DNA from 3 places in the Lysinibacillus sp. VIII_CA genome. Region 1 is predicted to be linked to each of the others. Evidence: predicted binding sites of a transcription regulator. Region 1 holds the regulator's gene; each other region holds the start of a gene.
What was found. Region 1 encodes LexA, which represses DNA repair genes until DNA is damaged. Its sites were predicted from a motif close to CGAACATATGTTCG; they were not measured.
Positions count from the first base shown of each region.

Region 1 (4,948 bases):
TAGAGCTGTTCTATTTATAACAATTGGTGGCATTGGCATGCTGTTATCAGGTAGGTTACTGAGGAAATAAATAAAAGAGATTCCAATGATTTTTGGAATCTCTTTTATCTTGTGCTAAACTGATAATACTCTTACTCTACTCCTTCTTTCTTCTTATCGTACTTTAAATCCTTTGTGAAAATATTCCTCAAATACATCACATATTATCTATGTCCCTTGTTCTGAATAACATTGGTTACGTGTATTACCGAGCAAAACTACAATAATTATACGAATAGGCGCATCATACGGATTGTATGGGCGCCTATTGGTTTAGGAGGACATAAATTTGGAAATGGCTTATACAATTATCATTTTTTTATTTGGTCTAGTTTTTGGCTCTTTTTATAATGTAGTTGGCTTTCGTGTACCGCGGAAGGAGTCTCTTGTACTTCCTTCCTCCCATTGTACAAACTGTCAAAGACCATTGACGGTTCTTGATTTAGTGCCAGTATTGTCTTATCTGTTTATAAGAGGAAAATGTCGGGGCTGTGGCTTTAAAATCTCGTCAGTATATCCAGCGATAGAATTGTTGACTGGAGGATTATTCGCCCTTGCTTATTTGAAGCTAAACTGGAGCATGGAATTCATAGTAGCTTTATCGTTCATCTCATTGTTAGTCATTATAGTTGTTTCAGATTTTACTTATCTGTTAATTCCAGATAAGATTCTTTTATTCTTTTTGCCTATATTGGTCATTGGACGTGTACTATCACCTTTAACACCTTGGTGGGACAGCCTATTGGGTTCACTCGTTGGTTTTGGCATATTATATAGTATTGCGGTTTTATCGAAAGGTGGAATGGGAGGAGGGGATATTAAATTATTCTTTTTAATTGGTCTTGTTCTCGGTACTATTCATACGCTGTTGACTTTATTTTTAGCTGCTATCATTGGTATGATAGTCGGAATAGTTGTCTTATTAAAGCGTAAACAGGGAAGAAAAACACCTATTCCCTTTGGCCCATCAATTGCATTAGCCGCTAATATTGTTTATTTCTATGGAGATTCGTTCATCAAGTGGTACTTAGGTTTTTGGTAAGTATTTAATCTTCAATTTTGTGGAGGGGAATCAAGTGAAGCCGATTATTGGAATTACAGCTTTTGTAGAAGATGATTTATCAGCTCATTTAAATGCTGCTTACAGCAAAAGTATTATTGAGGCGGGCGGTATCCCCCTCATTATTCCGTTAGGGGTTGAGGAAGATGCTGCACAAATTTTAGCCCTTACGGATGGCTTATTGCTATCGGGAGGCTATGATGTACATCCTTTTTTATTTGGAGTGGACCCTTCACCAAAGTTAGGTAAAATTCATCCAGCTAGAGATGCCGTAGAATTAGCATTAATTGAGGCTGCATTTTTACGAAAAATGCCTATTTTCGGTATTTGTCGGGGTATCCAAATATTAAATGTTGCATTAGGCGGGACGTTATATCAGGACATTGATAGTGACCATTATAGTACAAAGCTTATTAAACATATGCAACAGGCCGGTAGATCAGTAGCAACGCATTATGTACAAATTATTGCGGAGAATTTATTAGCCACTATTCTGGAACAAGAGAAAATTGCCGTCAATTCTTTTCATCATCAATCAGTGAATGTACTAGCGGAGAATTTAAAAGTTGCAGCGAAATCAAGTGATGGCATTATTGAAGCAGTGGTACATGAGGAATTACCATTCTGCTTGGCTGTCCAGTGGCACCCAGAGGAATTAGCTATAGCAGGAGATCCGCATGCACAAAAGCTATTTGCAGCGTTTATTGAAGCGAGCATAAAATTTAAAAAAGAGGCTTAAAAGGCCGTTGTCAAAAGAATCCAATAGTTTATGGATTCTTTTTTTGCGTAAAAAAGAGGATTTATGCTCAGTGAAGGAACACAATCCTCAAACCCTCATTTAATTAATGTACACGGCGATACAGACCAACAACTTGTCCCAAAATGGATACTTGATCGACGATAATCGGTTCCATTGATGAATTTTCAGGCTGTAAACGGAAATGGTTTTTTTCCTTAAAGAATCGTTTTACAGTAGCTTCATCTTCAGCTGTCATGGCTACAACAATGTCTCCATTATTAGCCGTTGATTTTTGCTTCACAATCACTAAATCACCATCTAAAATTCCTGCTTCAATCATCGATTCACCCATAATTTCTAGCATGAATAACTGATCCTCACTCGTGCCATATGTATCAGGCAGTGGGAAATACTCTTCAATATTTTCGATAGCTGTAATAGGAGAACCTGCTGTAACCTTCCCTACAAGTGGTACATGGATGACGTGTTGCTTTTGGATGGATTCTTCAGGTTCAAGAATTTCAATAGCACGTGGTTTTGTTGGATCTCGACGAATAAAACCCTTTTGTTCTAATCGAGCCAAATGACCATGAACAGTTGAACTTGAAGCAAGTCCAACAGCTTCCCCGATTTCACGGACTGATGGCGGATACCCTTTAGCTCGTACCTCGTCTTTAATGAACGCTAAAATGTCCTCTTGTCTTTTCGATACTTTTTTCATGATTGCTCACCTCTTTTTTCTAATATCATTCTTCTTATTTGATAGTATAACAGAATGCGAACACGTATGCAAACATAGGTTCGAAAAGTGTTTGACAAAAACGTTTGTTCGCTTTATTATGGGAACGTATATTCCGAACAAACATTCTAGAAAAGAGGTTATAATGATGAAATGGTTAAAGAAAAATACACATATCACTATATTATTAGGTGCTTGTTTACTCTTCGCAAGTTACCTTTACATCACTGATCCGGGGGATGTTAATTACGCTGAAATTCAAATTGAACATGGGGATAGCTTGTGGTCGTTAGCCGAACAATACCGTGGTAAAATGAGTAAAGAAGATTGGATTAAACTTGTCAAATCAGAAAATGAGTTAGCAGATATTAAAATCGTGGCGGGTAAATCTCTAGTCATTCCAGTTTTGAGTGATCAAGCCAGTCCCATCAAAACCATTGAAATTGCGAGAAACGAACAATGAAAAATAATCAAATGACGGCTGTTGTCTATTGCCGGGTAAGTACTGAAAAAGAAACGCAAAGCTCCTCGTTAGAGCGCCAACAAGAAGAATTAGTGCTCTGTGCTAAAGAGCAAGGCTATGAAGTAAAGGGTGTTTTTAAAGATAAGCATAGCGGTTATGATGTTGAACGCGAAGGCTTACTTGAAATGCTTGATTTTATAAAAGAGAAGGAAGTAAAAGCTCTTTTTGTACAAGATGAAACTCGTTTAGGCCGTGGAAATGCCAGGATGGCAGTATTGCATTTATTACAAAAATCAGCAACAGATGTTTATTCGATTCGTGATGCAGGACCAGTTCAATTAAACGAAATGGATACGATGCTACTAGAGATTTTAGCAATTGTAGAAGAGTATCAACGTAGAATCCATAATGCGAAAATCCGCAGAGGTATGCGACGTGCTGTGGAAAATGGCTATCGCCCTGAAAATAACCTATCCAATCGTGGGAATCCGCATGGTCAGGAACGGAAGGAACTCCCTGTTGATGAAATCGTGAAGCTACGTAATCGTGGTTTTACCTTTGAGGAAATTTCCATTACTCTTAGAGGATTAGGCTTTGAGGTAAGTAAGGCAACCGTACATCGCCGATTCCAAGAGCATCAAGAAAAATTAGCAGGCAAATAATATAGCCTGCTAATTTTTTTAATACAAGCTTTCGATAATAACATTTTGGGGTAGTTGAAAAGGGTTATCTTTATTAATTCGATCATAAAACATAATACCATTTAAATGATCGATTTCATGTTGTACAACGATAGATTCATAGCCTTTTAAAGACAAAATAAATTCCTGTCCATCAATAGTATAGGCTTTTACTTTAATTCGTTCATATCTTGGTACAAAACCGTGAACTGGTCGATTAACAGACAGACACCCTTCTCCCTCAGGCAAATAGATCATATTTAAAGAATGGCTCATTACTTTTGGGTTAATGAACATCATTTCGTGTTTTTGGTCATGATCTTCAAAAAGGACAGCAAACATTCTTTTATCTACGCCAATTTGATTTGCAGAGAGGCCACTACCAGGACGTAGCTTATACTTTTTTGTTAAAATCGGATCTTGGCTGTTTTTTAAATATTGAAGCATAGAAAATAATATATGTCGGTCCTCTAAGGGAACTGGTATGGCAACCTCTTGTGTTTGTTTACGTAATAGGACCGAGTGTTCTTTTAGTAATCATGTAATCAGGATGAAATTTTGCCATCGAAAAATACCTCCTCCGTATTCAGAAGTTTTTTCAAGCTAATTTGTATGGTCGGATCATCCATTATTGACCAAGTGCCTAATACCATTTACAGGAACTTCTTCCATTTCCACGAGCTTAGTAGTTTAGTGTTTAATGTTCTTCTAACCTCCTAACAAATTGTCCCACTCTTCACGTAAGACTGCGTAATAGTATTCGTCCCACCATTCATCCCCATATGGTATACATTTTTTAAAAAAACCTTCACGTCTCATTCCTATTTTTTCCATAACCTTATAAGAAGCGATATTTTCGGGCTGACACGTTGCAATAATTCTATGAAGTTTCTTTTCATTAAATCCATAGTCTAATACAGCATGTGCAGCTTCAGAAGCAAAGCCTTGATTTTGGTAAGCTGGATTTAGTACCCAACCGATTTCATAAGTATGATCACCGAAACAAGGATGGAAAACAATATGACCAATCACTTGCTTGCAATTATTTGAAACAATAGCAAAATGTTTTGCTTTGTCGCTGCTATTTTCTTTAATAAATTTCTTTGCCTGATCTTCAGTGAAAACACCTTCAGGCATATAATGCATCACTTTTTCATCTGAAGTATAGCTATAAACAGCTTCCCAGTCCTGTTCTTGAAATGTTCGAATGAGTAATCGCTTAGTTGTC
Region 1 is NZ_JBNFXM010000001.1:127,571-132,518, reverse strand. It holds gene ACP3VS_RS00735 (DUF2339 domain-containing protein) at 1-70, shown strand, start outside; gene ACP3VS_RS00730 (prepilin peptidase) at 329-1,081, shown strand; gene ACP3VS_RS00725 (gamma-glutamyl-gamma-aminobutyrate hydrolase family protein) at 1,116-1,838, shown strand; gene lexA (transcriptional repressor LexA) at 1,942-2,559, opposite strand; gene yneA (cell division suppressor protein YneA) at 2,723-3,040, shown strand; gene ACP3VS_RS00710 (YneB family resolvase-like protein) at 3,037-3,702, shown strand; partial or broken gene def (peptide deformylase) at 3,721-4,285, opposite strand; gene ACP3VS_RS00700 (GNAT family N-acetyltransferase) at 4,429-4,948, opposite strand, start outside.

Region 2 (4,948 bases), on a different contig from region 1:
AAGCCGCCTGCCACGTCCAAGTAGCTAGTTTCTTTAAATTTATGGCAGCAAAAGTAAGTATCGCCTGCATGGATAATTTTTTCAGACCTCTAGGTTGTCCATCACATTCCATGCTTTTCCTTTGCATCGGCAAAGACATGCTCAATCGTTTCTTTACGCTTGCATAAATTTGTTTGATGTCATAGGAATGGCATAAATGTTCAGCTTCCTCCACATACAGTTCCCCAATATGGCGTTGAATAAGCTTTTTGTGATTCTTACTTTCTGTACATTGGGAAAGGCTTGGACACTTCGCACCATTCAAAGGTTTCGATGTTTCTCAAAAATTTACCTATGTAGATGGGGTACTTTATGTAGAAGTTGATGGGAACGAAGGGCGGTGACTCCAGCGGGAAAGCGGGAAAGACGAAATCTTGGACTGAGCGAAGCGAGGGAAGCAGCTCGACCCCGCCCGTAGTGGAAATCAACGGCTTTACTTTATTTCATTGAGTTTGTCTACAGTCTGAAACATTCGTGTAGGATGTTTGTTTGATGGCACCATTTTAATACTAGTTACTTGGATGATGATCGCTCCTCCATTTGAATCTTATACATACAATAGATAGGGAGAGAGGGGGTGTCCTTTGTGGGATACTGTGGAAATATAGGTAATTTTAATAACTATTGTGGCGGAAATGACGGCAATGGTAACAGTTCAACTTTCGTGCTAATCGTTGTACTATTTATTCTACTTATTATTGTTGGCGCAAGTTTCATTTGCTAATGGTCATCTTAAGGCTTTAGCTTCTGGTCATTTCTAATGATGAAGAAGCTCAAAGCCTTTTTTATTTCCCTCCCTCTCATGATATACCTATCATGAGATAAGCAAATTATATTTCTTATGCCATTGAAGATAGATAACTATATCCAATTGATAACTTAACATAATAATAGTATTGTAAAGTTCTTTCTACTTTACATGACACTCCTTTATTGGTTCTAGGGGTCACTTACATCCAAGTGGCCTCTTTTTGCATCCTTTACTCTATTATAGATTTTATAGAAATATCGTTTTAGTAGAGAGGAGGAAACAAATGGGAATTAATTTAAATTTCTGGTCCTTTATTTTATCTTTAGGTTGCATCTTATTATTTTTTCTGTCCGGTTCCTTAAAAGACTTTTTTGTTACCTATGTCCATCTTCACCCATTGACACTGACATTGTTATTGTCAATCGTATGTTTCTACCTAAGTGTTGTAGGAATGAAAGATGTCAGAAATTTAGCGACCTTGCTGAGAGGTATAGTGACAATGGCTTTAACACTGATTCTAATTGTGAGTGTTTCTTTTATTTTATTTTTTGGTAATTTATAGTGTAAAAGAACTCTGGCTCGCATGATGATTAAACAAGCTCCCTTGACGAACGTTTGTTCTATATATACAATAATAAAAAAGGAGGCTTGTTTATGCAAGACACAATTAACATTGAATTAGTACATTTTTCAGAAGACTATGTAGAGCAGTTAAATGAGTTTGAATTGCCTGCAGAACAGCACCGATTTACTGCCTTACCAAAAGAGATTACAATCGAAAAAGTTGGACAGTACCCTATTGTGATTTTAAGTAATACAATACCTGTTGGTTTTTTCGTACTTCATGCCACTGAAAGAGTACAGGAATATTCTAGTAATCCTCAGGCGATGTTACTTACTGCTTTATCTATGGACCATAAACAGCAAGGAAAGGGTTATGCAAAAAAAGCAATGCTGTTACTGGCTGACTTTGTCAAACATGAATTTAAAGAATTTAACGAAGTAGTGTTAGTGGTAAATCACAAGAACATCGCTGCGCAGAATTTGTATACCAACGTAGGTTTTGAAGATAATGGTGAAAGACGAATGGGACCAATTGGTGAGCAAATAGTGATGCAATTGCACCTATAAGGAGACAGTCACTCATTTGCGATGTTCAAATGAGTGACTTTGTCATCCGCTGGAATCGTACCATTCATACGATGATCTGCACGAATATCATTTACTTGATTTTGCTTTAAATACCGTTATTGCCATCCACTTCTATATATGCAGCATAAATATGTTTCAATGCGATATGCTTCGTTGTTGTAATTGTTTCTAGCAGAAGCTCCAACTCGTTCATCCCTTTAATTATGCCACCATATTGTACAAAATTAGCCTCTTCCCAAATAGTTAACATAATATAGTTACGTTGCGATAATGCATGCGTGATGGTTTGCTGTAATTCCTCCAGTTCCCATTCTGCACGTTCCCTTGGCGGTTCTGTCAGTACCTCTTGTTTCCACTTTTTCAAAAGCATTAAATGCTCTGGAAGCATCATCGATGTCCATTTCATGGCTCCTCGATCTTTGATCAAATTGTCTCATCCTTTCTACTATGTTTCGGGGGACGTTTGCGAGAAAACTTCAACATTGAAAGTCATGGCTACTATGCTAAAATTTCCATTCCCCACAAAACAAAACATACGTTCCTTTTAGTATACGCACATACGTTCTTTAATAGCAGTGGTAATTTCATACAATTTCTCTAGCATGTGCTTGCGAGGAGTTCTAGACAAACGCTAGGCATTTGTATAAGTCTATAAACATTTCAATCATAATCTGTGATGATGATGAATATCACAATTTTAGTGAGAAAGGATGTAAGTATTAACACAAATGTCGATTATACATCGCCTTCTGCAGAGTTCACCTTTGATGTCAACAAAAGTACGCTTTTTAAAAAAGATGCACGAAATTACATTAATATTCTTGGTGTTGAGCAATTAAATACGTTAGAAAATACCTCTTTACTGGATATTTTTTTAAGCAAAGATAATGTTATTGAGCCACACTATCACCAAAATGCAGCTGAGCTTGTCTATTGTATTTCTGGTGCAGCAACGGTTTCCCTATTAAATCCCTTTACAAAAAAACTTCAAAACTACCCGATTAAGCCTGGGCAAGTAGCCAATATCCCACAGGGCTGGTGGCATTATGAGATTGCCACAGAAGATAACACCCATTTACTAGCTATTTTTGATGCTCCAACACCAGAGGTTATTTTAGGCTCCGATATATTGAAATTTACACCAGCGAATATAATGGCGCACACCTATTGTTTAGATGAGGAACAATGGAAGAAAACTATTGCACCGATTGTTCCATCTACTTACATTGGACCACCAAAAAGCTGTAATCGTGTAGAATCAGCAACTGATAATTCTTCGTGCAAGCAAAAGAAGCCGAAACCATGCCAATACCCTTATCCATATCCATACCATTACCCTTCCCCACATATGTATCCGTATGGCACGTATTATTAAAATGCCCCTTGTATTAAACTTTTATTGTAAAAGATGAATAGAATGTCATAAACTGTTCCATCCTAATCTTAGATAAATACTAGGAGTTAGGAAGTGTCACAATAACGATGATAAATGACAATCTAGCATCATTACAGTTTAAGGAAATGTTTAGACTTTGGTCGCAGCTCGGTGTCAATCAAAGCTATATTGCCTCAAGCCATGGATTTTTTAATCATACCCGGGATAAAAAATTAAAGATTATGATTTTGGAATTTATTCAATGTTTAAAAGAGGAAAATAAACAGCTGACATTGTTATTAAAGGAAAATGGCGTGCTTGCCCCCACTCCAACTTTGGCATTCAGTAAAATGAAAATAACGGATATCCGTGGAAAATCCATCATTCATGATAGCGAAATTAGTGCCATTATATCTATGAATATTGCTTCCTCTTTAGTTGCTGTAAGCCAAGCATTGGAATTGTCAGTGAAGCAAAAGCACCTTGCCAAATATGGTGAACTCCATATGCGCTATGCTATACTTGGGTCTAAATTGATTGAACTCAGTAAGAATAAAGGCTGGCTACTAGCGCCAGCCCAATAAAAATGGCATGATGGATGATGCTAACCATCCATTACGTTGCACATTATTAAATCAATTTTTAATAGTGTGTTTTTTTTGTACATTTTAAGCTTGTGCATCTCACTTAACATCTCCGATCTCATTAAACAATAGCAAAACCACCTACTCGTTATATGTAGGTGGTTTTAACATCCAATCTTCTTCTATCGACTTCTTACAAACAGGAGCTTATACCATTGATTTACGAGGAACGGTAACACGGATAGACTATAAATAAAGCCTAATTGGGCCATTGTTAATGGAGCCACTTCAAAGACCGTTGTTAGCATTGGCATAAACAATACAATATGCAAGCTTAGGACACCGATTAAAAATGCAATCCATGCATATTTATTCGAAAATACACCAATCGTAAAGATCGATTGTTTGGCTCTGGAGTTAAAGCCATGCACTAATCTTGATAAACAAAGTGTTGTAAACGCCATTGTACTTGCCGTTAATGTATCGCCAGTTGATAATCCAATTTGAAAAGCAATGATGGTGGAGATGGCAATTAAAATTCCTTCAAGCACCACCTGTGTCGTAAATGATTTATTTAATAGAGGGGTATGAACATTTCTAGGCTTGTCCTTCATCGTTTTCTTATTATTCGGCTCTAATCCGATTGCGATTGCTGGAAGGCTATCTGTTAATAGGTTAATGAATAATAGATGGACGGGCGCAAAAGGAACTGGTAAGCCAAGGACTGTGGCATACAACACTACAAAAATAGCTCCCGCATTTCCTGATAATAAGAACAAAATGGCATTTTTAATATTTGTATAAATGCTACGACCATTGGCAATGGCCTTGACAATCGTTGAAAAATTATCATCAGTTAAAATCATAGACGAGGCATCTTTTGCTACCTCTGTACCAGTCACTCCCATTGCCACCCCGATATCTGCTTGTTTTAATGCAGGTCCATCATTGACGCCATCCCCCGTCATTGCGACAACATGTCCCTTATCCTGCCACGCCTTGACGATACGGATCTTTTGAGCAGGTGTCACACGGGCATATACAGAG
Region 2 is NZ_JBNFXM010000003.1:284,643-289,590, reverse strand. It holds gene ACP3VS_RS06760 (transposase) at 1-304, opposite strand, end outside; gene ACP3VS_RS06755 (YjcZ family sporulation protein) at 626-763, shown strand; gene ACP3VS_RS06750 (GNAT family N-acetyltransferase) at 1,445-1,921, shown strand; gene ACP3VS_RS06745 (YolD-like family protein) at 2,028-2,369, opposite strand; gene ACP3VS_RS06740 (cupin domain-containing protein) at 2,619-3,317, shown strand; gene ACP3VS_RS06735 (DUF3231 family protein) at 3,425-3,901, shown strand; gene ACP3VS_RS06730 (cation-translocating P-type ATPase) at 4,084-4,948, opposite strand, start outside.
Region 2: the regulator LexA is predicted to act here: its motif matches at 2,495-2,508, upstream of ACP3VS_RS06745 (YolD-like family protein).

Region 3 (4,948 bases), on a different contig from region 1:
TTGTATCCCATAGCTGGTCAGCATTCATCTCTCCAAGACCTTTATAGCGCTGTAATATGTAACCCTTTCCAACTTGTTTGATGGCCTTTTGTAAATCGTTTTCTGTCCAAGCATATTCAATCACTTCTTTTTTGCCAGTTCCTTTCGAAACCTTATAAAGTGGTGGTAACGCAATAAAGACTTTTCCAGCCTCGATGAGCGGACGCATATAACGATAGAAAAACGTTAGTAGCAATACTTGAATATGCGCACCATCCGTATCAGCATCGGTCATAATGACTACCTTATTGTAGGCTGAATCCTCCACAGCAAAATCTGTACCTACACCTGCACCGATCGCATGAATAATCGTTGAAATTTCTTCGTTTTTCATAATATCTTGTAGCTTGGCTTTTTCTGTGTTAATAACTTTCCCACGCAGTGGTAATATCGCCTGGAATGTTCGATCACGACCTTGTTTTGCAGAACCACCCGCTGAATCACCCTCGACTAAATATAATTCATTTTTCGCCGCATTACGTGACTGTGCAGGCGTTAATTTCCCAGACAGAATCGTACTACCCTTTTTGTTTTTCTTACCATTTCGTGCATCCTCACGGGCTTTACGAGCCGCCTCACGCACTTGCTGCGCACGAATCGCTTTACGCACAAGAGACGCTGACAATTCAGCATTTTCCTCTAGCACATATAAAATTTGCTCAGACACCACACTATCTACCGCTGAACGAGCCTCACTCGTACCAAGCTTGCCCTTTGTTTGTCCTTCAAATTGTAATAAGTGCTCTGGAATACGAACAGATACGATAGCCGCTAAGCCCTCTCGAATATCCGTTCCTTCTAAGTTTTTGTCCTTGTCCTTTAATAAGCCAATTTTTCTTGCGTATTCATTAAAGACACGCGTCAAGGCTGCTTTTGCACCTGTTTCATGTGTACCGCCATCTCGTGTACGTACATTATTGACAAACGATAAAATCGTTTCAGAATAACCATCATTATATTGGAAGGCAAACTCTACTTCAATATCATCTTGAATACCCTCAACATATTTCACAGGATGAAGAACATCCTTCTCTTCATTCAAATACGCAACGAAAGCTTCAATGCCGTTCTCATAAAAGAACACATCATTTTTGCCTTCCTCGCGCTCATCGATTAATTCAATTTTTAAGCCCTTTAATAAAAAAGCCGACTCACGTAAACGTTCTGCTAATGTATCATAATTAAATTTTGTGACAGAGAAGATTGTTTCATCAGGTAGGAAATGAACAAGCGTTCCTGTTTGTTTTGTTTGACCAATTTCTTCAAGTGTTGTCACTGGATGTCCACCATGCTCGAAGCGCTGGCGATATTTTTTCCCATCACGATGGATGGTTACTTCTAAAAAAGTTGATAGCGCATTCACAACAGAAGAACCTACGCCGTGTAAACCGCCACTTGTTTTATAACCACCTTGTCCAAACTTACCACCTGCGTGTAGGACGGTAAAAATAATTTCAGGAGTAGGTTTACCCATCTTATGCATACCAGTTGGCATTCCACGGCCGAAATCACGTACGCTAATACTCTGGTCTTTGTGAATCTTGACAATAATATGAGATCCAAAGCCAGCCAATGCTTCATCCACCGCATTATCTACGATTTCATACACAAGGTGATGAAGTCCACGGCCATCTGTCGAACCGATATACATGCCTGGTCGTTTGCGCACCGCTTCTAATCCTTCTAATACTTGTATAGCGTCATCATTATAGACGCTAGGTGACTGTTTATTCGTCAACAAAATTCCCCTCCAAAAAACAAACACATGTTCTATTTATGTTCTCATCCTAATAATAATAGCATTTCCTGTCAATAGTTAGCGACAGGTCCAATTAAATTTTTAAAAATTGCTCACAGTTTTAATAAACATTTCAATAGTAAACATCTTCAACAGTTGCTTAAAATTGGAATTTAAGCAAGACAGACAACCACTAGTATCCGTAAACACCTGACGCATCGTAGCTTATTTAGTTGCAAAATAGTGTTTCTGCGTCATTCCATGTAAATGAATAAAGTTAGACTTCTATTCTACCAAAGGAATGAACGATTGACAAAATTGCCATTTTGCCTAGATTTTAAGAAAGACTTTTTTCGTGCCTTCATCAATCATGTCTAAAAGCCTATCTCCAACTTACATTTAGTTTCTTTTGTATTGAATTCAAGACTCCTTAGGAATTCTCCTTCATAACATTGTAGATTAGCAAGAAAAAGTGTAAAATACTTGTTACAAACTATTAGTACCAAGTGATGGACTATGAATGAAAGGAGTCCAACTATGATCAATGGACTTATTATTTTATGTGCTTATCTAATCGGCTCTATACCTTCAGGGCTATGGATAGGTAAAATTTTTTATAATACCGATATCCGAGAACACGGAAGCGGTAATCTAGGAGCAACGAATACATTTCGAACATTAGGAAAAAAGGCCGGTATTGTTGTGACTGTGATGGATGTTCTAAAAGGGACTGCCGCTGTCTTACTAGCTGCACTTCCCATATTCTCAGACAGTTCTATTCATCCCTTAATCCTAGGTCTTGTTGCAGTGATTGGTCATATGTTTCCGATTTTCGCCAATTTCCGTGGTGGAAAAGCCGTTGCCACATCTGCAGGTGTTTTATTAGGCTACTCATGGCCATTGTTTGTCTTGCTCCTAATTGCTTTTCTTGTGACATTGAAACTCACAAAAATCGTCAGCCTAACATCTATGATAGCCGCTTTAGTAGCACTTATCTATTCAATCGTTTATTATTTTGTTACAGGTGACTTTGCATTAAGCATCTTGGTAGCCTTTTTATTTACCTTTATTATTTATCGTCACCGTGCCAATATTGCACGTATTAAAAATGGCACTGAGCCAAAGGTAAAATGGCTGTAGGAAGAGAGGAGCATTCGCTATGAAAATTGCACTGACAAATGAAGCCCTACAATGGTTCAAGCAAGAGATGGAAGTAGAACCAGGCGATACTATTCGCTTTTATGCACGCTATGGTGGCTCAAGTCCTTTTCACGAAGGCTTTTCACTAGGTATGACGCGAGAAGAGCCCATTGCTATTGGAGCTGAAGCAGTCATAGATGGCGTAACCTATTACATCGATGAAAAAGATTTATGGTTCTTTAACGATCATAACTTACATGTGGACGTGGATGCTAGTTTAGATGAATTACAATACGAGTATCGTACATAAAACAGTATTTTCCTTTCAATCTTTGAAAGGAAATACTGTTTTTTTATTTGAAAAATAGTAGCTAGAATTTCATTCCTTTTTTCGTTTATCTCCGCATAAAGTTGTCCATTCTATAAATAATGAACATTCATTTGAGGAGGAAAGCGCATGTCCATATCAAATAAGATTGATCCCTCCCCATCCCTTACAACGGACGATTTATTAAATACTTCCCTTGCCAAAAATATAAAGGTCATTCGAAACACTCTTGGTCACAGCAATGACATCATAATACGAGAAATTACAATTGGTGAAACTGAACCCCATCGGCTCGCCATTATTTCCATTGATGGCTTATCTGATAAAACCATGATTTCGGATTCTGTCATTGATAAATTAATGGCGAATATTGAGGAAGAACAAGAAATAGAAATTACTACCATAAATCAATATGTGCGAAGTTCCTACCTAACTGTTGGTGACGTGATGAATATCGAGCATTTTACCACACTTTATCATGCCATACTGAATGGTGAGACCGTTATTCTATTAGATGGCTTTGCGGAAGGCATTGTAACAAGCACTAAAAGTGCAAAAGATAGAGCTGTGACAGAGCCATCAACCGAATCCGTCATTAGGGGTCCTCGGGAGTCCTTTACTGAAACTTTACGCACTAATACTGCGCTCATTCGGCGCAAAATAAAAAGTCCAAACCTTTGGATTAAGTCCCGTGTCATTGGTGAAGTGACACAAACAGACGTCGCTGTGATGTATATACATGGTATCGCCAGTGACAAAATTGTGGCCGAGGTGTTAGCGCGGTTAGACCGCATTAATATCGATGGCATTTTAGAAAGTGGCTATATTGAGGATTTTATTCAGGATTCTAAAAACACCATGTTTCCAACCGTTTACAACTCCGAACGTCCTGATGTGATAGCTGGTGAATTATTAGATGGTAAAGTGGCGATTCTAGTAGATGGTACCCCCTTTGTCTTAGTGGTGCCTGCATTATTTACTTCCTTTTTGCAATCAGCAGAAGACTACTACCAACATTGGATGATTAGTTCCCTCATTCGTATCTTACGTTTCTTTGGTATTAGTTTGGCATTGGTAGCACCATCTCTCTATGTTGCGATTACGACGTTTCATCAGGAAATGCTACCGACGCCCATGCTCATTAGTATTGCCTCACAACGAGAAGGCGTGCCCTTCCCTGCTGTAGTAGAAGCACTTATTATGGAGCTTGCCTTTGAGATACTAAGAGAGGCAGGGCTTCGAATGCCGCGAACAATCGGTCCAGCGGTGTCCATCGTGGGTACATTGGTTATCGGACAGGCGGCGGTAGATGCCGGTGTGGTCTCAGCAGTTATGGTTATTATTGTAGCATTGACGGCCATTTGTAGCTTTTTATTTCCTGCTTATGGGTTGTCCAATACGATTCGTGTACTGCGTTTTCCATTAATGATTTTAGCTGCTATGTTCGGTCTATTTGGCGTAATGTTCGGCATTATGGTTATTATTCTTCATTTATGTAGCATTCGTTCATTTGGTGTACCATATTTAAGCCCATTTGCTCCATTCATTATACAGGACCAAAAAGATGCTTTTTTATTACTCCCACGCAGACATTTATTAAAACGTCCACGTTTGGTGAATCAGAAAAATGTTGTCAGAGGGCATAAATATGTCACAAGAACAGGCAGGAAATAAAACTACTACTGAACAAGTGAGGAATGAAT
Region 3 is NZ_JBNFXM010000006.1:69,548-74,495, reverse strand. It holds gene parE (DNA topoisomerase IV subunit B) at 1-1,777, opposite strand, end outside; gene plsY (glycerol-3-phosphate 1-O-acyltransferase PlsY) at 2,315-2,917, shown strand; gene ACP3VS_RS10580 (HesB/YadR/YfhF family protein) at 2,937-3,227, shown strand; gene ACP3VS_RS10575 (spore germination protein) at 3,375-4,919, shown strand.
Region 3: the regulator LexA is predicted to act here: its motif matches at 1,798-1,811, upstream of parE (DNA topoisomerase IV subunit B).